2 regions of the Peribacillus suis genome follow, and region 2 is predicted to be linked to the other one. Evidence: a T-box and tRNA genes for the amino acid it is inferred to sense, from the RefSeq annotation. Region 2 holds a T-box; the other holds one or more tRNA genes.
What was found. The T-box of region 2 lies ahead of alaS (alanine--tRNA ligase). A T-box ahead of a tRNA ligase gene usually reads a tRNA of that ligase, here a tRNA-Ala.
Positions count from the first base shown of each region.

Region 1 (3,381 bases), 850 kb from region 2:
CCAGGCGACTGTTTAGCAAAAACACAGGTCTCTGCGAAGCCGCAAGGCGAAGTATAGGGGCTGACACCTGCCCGGTGCTGGAAGGTTAAGGGGAGAGGTTAGCGCAAGCGAAGCTTTGAACCGAAGCCCCAGTAAACGGCGGCCGTAACTATAACGGTCCTAAGGTAGCGAAATTCCTTGTCGGGTAAGTTCCGACCCGCACGAAAGGTGTAACGATCTGGGCACTGTCTCAACGAGAGACTCGGTGAAATTATAGTACCTGTGAAGATGCAGGTTACCCGCGACAGGACGGAAAGACCCCGTGGAGCTTTACTGCAGCCTGATATTGAATTTTGTTACAGCTTGTACAGGATAGGTAGGAGCCTGAGAAGCCGGAGCGCTAGCTTCGGTGGAGGCGTTGGTGGGATACTACCCTGGCTGTATTGAAATTCTAACCCGCGCCCCTTATCGGGGTGGGAGACAGTGTCAGGTGGGCAGTTTGACTGGGGCGGTCGCCTCCTAAAGAGTAACGGAGGCGCCCAAAGGTTCCCTCAGAATGGTTGGAAATCATTCGCAGAGTGTAAAGGCACAAGGGAGCTTGACTGCGAGACCTACAAGTCGAGCAGGGACGAAAGTCGGGCTTAGTGATCCGGTGGTTCCGCATGGAAGGGCCATCGCTCAACGGATAAAAGCTACCCCGGGGATAACAGGCTTATCTCCCCCAAGAGTCCACATCGACGGGGAGGTTTGGCACCTCGATGTCGGCTCATCGCATCCTGGGGCTGTAGTCGGTCCCAAGGGTTGGGCTGTTCGCCCATTAAAGCGGTACGCGAGCTGGGTTCAGAACGTCGTGAGACAGTTCGGTCCCTATCCGTCGCGGGCGCAGGAAATTTGAGAGGAGCTGTCCTTAGTACGAGAGGACCGGGATGGACGCACCGCTGGTGTACCAGTTGTCTTGCCAAAGGCATAGCTGGGTAGCTACGTGCGGAAGGGATAAGTGCTGAAAGCATCTAAGCATGAAGCCCCCCTCAAGATGAGATTTCCCATGGCGCAAGCTAGTAAGATCCCTGAAAGATGATCAGGTTGATAGGTCAGAGGTGGAAGCGTGGCGACATGTGGAGCTGACTGATACTAATAGATCGAGGACTTAACCAACGCTTTTAAAAAATGAACACCTTCTAATATATTATCTAGTTTTGAAGGAATGAAAATTTCTTCTTGCTTTTTTTCAGAGATATGCTATAATAGTAAATGTCCTAAAAAAGTTAACAATGTTTGGTGGCGATAGCGAAGAGGTCACACCCGTTCCCATTCCGAACACGGCAGTTAAGCTCTTCAGCGCCGATGGTAGTTGGGGGTTTCCCCCTGTGAGAGTAGGACGCCGCCAAGCATATAAATATGGAGGATTAGCTCAGCTGGGAGAGCATCTGCCTTACAAGCAGAGGGTCGGCGGTTCGATCCCGTCATCCTCCACCATTATTTTTTACACCTGCCGGTGTAGCTCAACTGGTAGAGCAACTGACTTGTAATCAGTAGGTTGGGGGTTCAAGTCCTCTTGCCGGCACCATTTTCATAGTAAGACAAGCATGAGCCATTAGCTCAGTTGGTAGAGCATCTGACTTTTAATCAGAGGGTCGAAGGTTCGAATCCTTCATGGCTCATCACTTTTTCATGCGGGTGTGGCGGAATTGGCAGACGCACCAGACTTAGGATCTGGCGCCGCAAGGCGTGGGGGTTCAAGTCCCTTCACCCGCATCATTCATGCGGAAGTAGTTCAGTGGTAGAATACAACCTTGCCAAGGTTGGGGTCGCGGGTTCGAATCCCGTCTTCCGCTCCACTTTTCGTATGTGCCGGGGTGGCGGAACTGGCAGACGCACAGGACTTAAAATCCTGCGGTAGGTGACTACCGTACCGGTTCGATTCCGGTCCTCGGCACCATCTTAATATGCGCCCGTAGCTCAATTGGATAGAGCATCTGACTACGAATCAGAAGGTTGTAGGTTCGACTCCCGCCGGGCGCACCATGTTTTTTTGCGGGAAGTAGCTCAGCTTGGTAGAGCACTTGGTTTGGGACCAAGGGGTCGCAGGTTCGAATCCTGTCTTCCCGACCATGTGATTTTTAATGAAATGGGGCCTTAGCTCAGCTGGGAGAGCGCCTGCCTTGCACGCAGGAGGTCAGCGGTTCGATCCCGCTAGGCTCCACCATTTTTTCAAAAAAAGAAAACTTATATTATTTTGGCGGTGTAGCTCAGCTGGCTAGAGCGTACGGTTCATACCCGTGAGGTCGGGGGTTCGATCCCCTCCGCCGCTACCAATAAATATAAGGACCTTTAGCTCAGCTGGTTAGAGCAGACGGCTCATAACCGTCCGGTCGTAGGTTCGAGTCCTACAAGGTCCACCATAGAATTTTTTTCTTAGCCACGGAGGTATACCCAAGTTCGGCTGAAGGGATCGGTCTTGAAAACCGACAGGGGAGTCAAATCCCGCGGGGGTTCGAATCCCTCTACCTCCTCCATTTTTTTAAAAAGCAACAAGTTGTTTTAAAGCAACCTTACATATTAGGAAGTAAAAAAACAGTATTCATGAAAACTTGATGCAAAATGATTCATTATTACCGTCGCGGGGTGGAGCAGTCCGGTAGCTCGTCGGGCTCATAACCCGAAGGTCGCAGGTTCAAATCCTGTCCCCGCAATCATTAGGTCCCGTGGTGTAGCGGTTAACATGCCTGCCTGTCACGCAGGAGATCGCGGGTTCGATTCCCGTCGGGACCGCCATTTTTTAGGCTCAGTAGCTCAGTCGGTAGAGCAAAGGACTGAAAATCCTTGTGTCGGCGGTTCGATTCCGTCCTGAGCCACCATTACAATTTCATATTACGGCGATTGTGGCGAAGTGGTTAACGCACCTGATTGTGGTTCAGGCATTCGTGGGTTCGATTCCCATCAGTCGCCCCATTTCGCGGGTGTAGTTTAGTGGTAAAACCTCAGCCTTCCAAGCTGATGATGAGGGTTCGATTCCCTTCACCCGCTCCAATATGGGCCTATAGCTCAGCTGGTTAGAGCGCACGCCTGATAAGCGTGAGGTCGATGGTTCGAGTCCATTTAGGCCCACCATATTTTATTGTTCCGCAGTAGCTCAGTGGTAGAGCATTCGGCTGTTAACCGAACGGTCGTAGGTTCGAGTCCTACCTGCGGAGCCATGGGGAAGTACTCAAGAGGCTGAAGAGGCGCCCCTGCTAAGGGTGTAGGTCGCGCGAGCGGCGCGAGGGTTCAAATCCCTCCTTCTCCGCCATTCGGCCCGTTGGTCAAGCGGTTAAGACACCGCCCTTTCACGGCGGTAACACGGGTTCGATTCCCGTACGGGTCATAAAAAGAAGCATACATAAGTATGCTTCTTTTTTTATG
Region 1 covers NZ_CM182019.1:3,614,838-3,618,218, reverse strand. Annotated here, with positions in the region: rRNA gene AC503W_RS17780 (23S ribosomal RNA) at 1-1,134, shown strand, start outside; rRNA gene rrf (5S ribosomal RNA) at 1,254-1,369, shown strand; tRNA gene AC503W_RS17770 (tRNA-Val) at 1,380-1,455, shown strand; tRNA gene AC503W_RS17765 (tRNA-Thr) at 1,471-1,546, shown strand; tRNA gene AC503W_RS17760 (tRNA-Lys) at 1,568-1,640, shown strand; tRNA gene AC503W_RS17755 (tRNA-Leu) at 1,653-1,734, shown strand; tRNA gene AC503W_RS17750 (tRNA-Gly) at 1,743-1,817, shown strand; tRNA gene AC503W_RS17745 (tRNA-Leu) at 1,830-1,918, shown strand; tRNA gene AC503W_RS17740 (tRNA-Arg) at 1,928-2,004, shown strand; tRNA gene AC503W_RS17735 (tRNA-Pro) at 2,015-2,091, shown strand; tRNA gene AC503W_RS17730 (tRNA-Ala) at 2,110-2,185, shown strand; tRNA gene AC503W_RS17725 (tRNA-Met) at 2,218-2,294, shown strand; tRNA gene AC503W_RS17720 (tRNA-Ile) at 2,305-2,381, shown strand; tRNA gene AC503W_RS17715 (tRNA-Ser) at 2,403-2,495, shown strand; tRNA gene AC503W_RS17710 (tRNA-Met) at 2,599-2,672, shown strand; tRNA gene AC503W_RS17705 (tRNA-Asp) at 2,679-2,754, shown strand; tRNA gene AC503W_RS17700 (tRNA-Phe) at 2,762-2,837, shown strand; tRNA gene AC503W_RS17695 (tRNA-His) at 2,856-2,931, shown strand; tRNA gene AC503W_RS17690 (tRNA-Gly) at 2,936-3,009, shown strand; tRNA gene AC503W_RS17685 (tRNA-Ile) at 3,014-3,090, shown strand; tRNA gene AC503W_RS17680 (tRNA-Asn) at 3,102-3,176, shown strand; tRNA gene AC503W_RS17675 (tRNA-Ser) at 3,178-3,268, shown strand; tRNA gene AC503W_RS17670 (tRNA-Glu) at 3,272-3,343, shown strand.
Region 1: it encodes a tRNA-Ala, which carries the amino acid that the T-box ahead of alaS (alanine--tRNA ligase) is inferred to sense. The anticodon was not compared.

Region 2 (3,381 bases):
GCGTGTACCCGCCCCGATGCCACTTTCAGAAACAATTTTGAATAAGCCGATCACTGCTGTATTCGGTACATGGACACCACCACATAGCTCAAGGCTATAGTCGCCTATTTGAACGACACGGACAATCTTGCCATATTTCTCACCGAATAGGGCCATCGCACCCATCGCTTTTGCTTCTTCGATATTTTTATATTCCGTATTCACTTGTAAGCTTTGCCAAATTTTTTCGTTTACAATCGTTTCGATTTGTTCAATTTCTTCTGCCGTAATCTGACCGAAGTGTGAGAAGTCAAAACGAAGGCGCTCCGCTTGTACAAGCGATCCGGCTTGATTGACATGCGTTCCTAAGACATCCTTCAAAGCTTGGTGTAGAAGATGTGTAGCCGTGTGGTTTTTCGTAATCTGGATGCGGTTTTCTTGATTAACCGCTGCCATGACTGTTGCATCAGTTGTTAATGTACCCGCAGTAACCGTGACACGGTGTAGGTTTTGGCCATTCGGTGCTTTTTGCACATCAAGGACATCCACTTTCACCAATTCACTCACAAGCGTTCCTTTATCGGCAATCTGCCCGCCACTTTCCGCATAGAATGGCGTTTTATCCAGGATTACCTGTACATCTTCGCCTTCATGTGCTTCCGTCGTAAGCTCACCATTTTTCACGATGGCTACGATTTTCGCTTCAATTGAAGCTTGATCATATCCGACAAATTCACTTTCGACTTTAATCTCACCTAATATTCCACCTTGGATTTGCATGGAGTCTACATCTTGACGAGCAGAGCGTGCACGTTCGCGTTGTGCTTCCATCTCTTTTGCGAAGCCATCTTGGTCAACTGTCATGCCTTTTTCTTCCGCATATTCCTCCGTCAATTCAATCGGGAAGCCGTATGTATCATACAAACGGAATGCATCGCTACCAGGAATGACCGTGTTGCCTTTTTCTTTTTCCTTCTTGATGACTTCAGAAAGGATTGCAAGACCATCATGAAGCGTTTCATGGAAACGTTCTTCTTCATTTTTGACCACTTTCGCAATGAAGTCCTTCTTGTCGAGAACTTCTGGGTAGAAATCCTTCATGATTTCGCCAACCACTGTCACAAGTTCAAACATGAATGGACGGTTGATGTTGATTTGCTTAGCATAGCGAACCGCTCTGCGCAGTAAACGACGTAATACATAGCCTCTTCCTTCATTGGATGGAAGTGCCCCATCCCCAACAGCGAATGCCACGGTCCGGATATGGTCGGCGATGACTTTGAATGCCACATCTTTCTCGGAATCGACACCATATTTCACATCGGCGATTTCTTCTACCGCATGAATGATCGGCGTGAAGAGGTCCGTATCATAGTTGGTTGCTACATTCTGCACGACAGAAGCCATACGCTCAAGCCCCATGCCTGTATCTATATTTTTCTTTGGAAGCGGTGTGTAAGAACCGTCCGGATTATGGTTGAATTGAGAGAACACAAGGTTCCAGACTTCTAGATGACGTTCATTTTCGCCACCTGGGAATAATTCTGGGTCATTCGGGTCATCTCCATATTCAGGTCCACGATCATAGAAAATCTCCGTATTCGGGCCACTCGGACCTTCACCGATATCCCAGAAGTTTTCTTCCAGACGAATGATTCGTTCAGCAGGAATGCCGATTTTCTTGTTCCAAATCTCGAATGCTTCTTCATCTTCCGGATGGATCGTTACGGCTAACTTTTCTTTGTCGAAACCAATCCACTTTTCGTCGGTCAGGAATTCCCAAGCCCATGTGATCGCTTCTTCTTTAAAGTACTCACCAATGGAGAAGTTACCAAGCATTTCAAAGAATGTATGATGGCGTGCTGTTTTCCCCACGTTCTCGATATCATTTGTACGGATTGCTTTTTGAGCATTCGTAATTCTTGGATTCTCAGGAATCACCCGTCCGTCAAAATATTTTTTCAATGTGGCTACCCCGGAATTGATCCATAGCAATGATGGATCTTCATGCGGAACCAATGACGCGCTTGGTTCGATATTATGACCTTTTTCACTAAAGAAATCTAAATACATTTGGCGGATTTGAGCACCAGTTAAATACTTCATCTATATATCCTCCTCTAAAAAAATATGTAATTTTGCGCACAACAAAAACTCCCATCCCAAAAACAGGGACGAGAGTCAACTCGCGGTACCACCCTGATTATGGACACAAAAACACCTTGTCCATCACCTTCATAAATGCCTTAACGCGGCAAGACGGCAGGTATTAACTGCTCTCCGGACTAGCTTTCTGCTGCTCTTCACCTCGCCATCCCTTTCAGCCTAAGGGGATGCCTCTCTTTTAGATGGTCTTCAGCATACTTCGTCCTTCAACGAATTATCTTATGTATTGGATTATATTCACAAGAGTTTTATTTGTCAATAAGCGGCGGCCTCTTTCTGAAATGAACCCTGGCATGCTGCACGAAAACTTTCAAAATGGCCAAAATCGGGATCGCAAGCACCATTCCAATAATTCCGCCTACCTCACCACCAGCCAGGAGGGCAAACATGATGAAAAGTGGGTGCATATGAAGGCTTTTCCCGACAATGAGTGGCGACAAAATATTCCCTTCAAGAAATTGCAGGATGGCCACGATGACAACGACGATGATCACCATTTTGACAGAAATGGTAGCGGCTATGATGACCGCTGGAATGGCCCCGATGATGGGACCAAAATAAGGGATTACGTTCGTTATCCCGATGATTGCACCCAATAATAAAGGATATTCCATCCCGGTGATCCAAAACAGCAAGGATGAAATCACGCCGATCGCAGCACATACGATAATCTGTCCCCGGATATATCCCCCAAGAGAAGCATCGACATCTTGGACAAAGGCACGGCCCTGCTTGCGCCACCTTTTCGGCGTCATGTACCAGGCCATCCTTTTCAAAGAAGCAAAATCTTTCAGGATATAAAAAGCGATGAATGGGATGATGCCAATTAAAAGTACGAAATCGAATAGTTTCAAGGCGAAGTCCATCAGCTTTTCCGGCATTTCACTTAACCAATTTTCAAAAAGGACAACGCCTTCCTCGAATCGTTCGTGGATGCCAAACGGCCAGTCTGCGGTTTGATGATTAAGCTTTTCCACCCTGCTCCGATATTGTTCAACCAGTTCCGGTACACTCTCCGAAAGTTCCCGTACTTGACTGGTCATCATGGGAATTCCCTTATATACCGCAAATCCGATCCCTCCGAAAAAAACCAAATAAATAATCACAATCGATAGCCAACGGCGCATCCCTTTTTTATTCAGGAATTCCACGACCGGATGCAGCAAGTAACTAATGAACGCTCCGATGAAAAATGGCAGTAGGACTGTTAAAACCACCGTAACAACGGGCCCCCAC
Region 2 covers NZ_CM182019.1:2,760,720-2,764,100, forward strand. Annotated here, with positions in the region: gene alaS (alanine--tRNA ligase) at 1-2,085, opposite strand, end outside; T-box leader at 2,147-2,364, opposite strand; gene AC503W_RS13515 (AI-2E family transporter) at 2,394-3,381, opposite strand, start outside.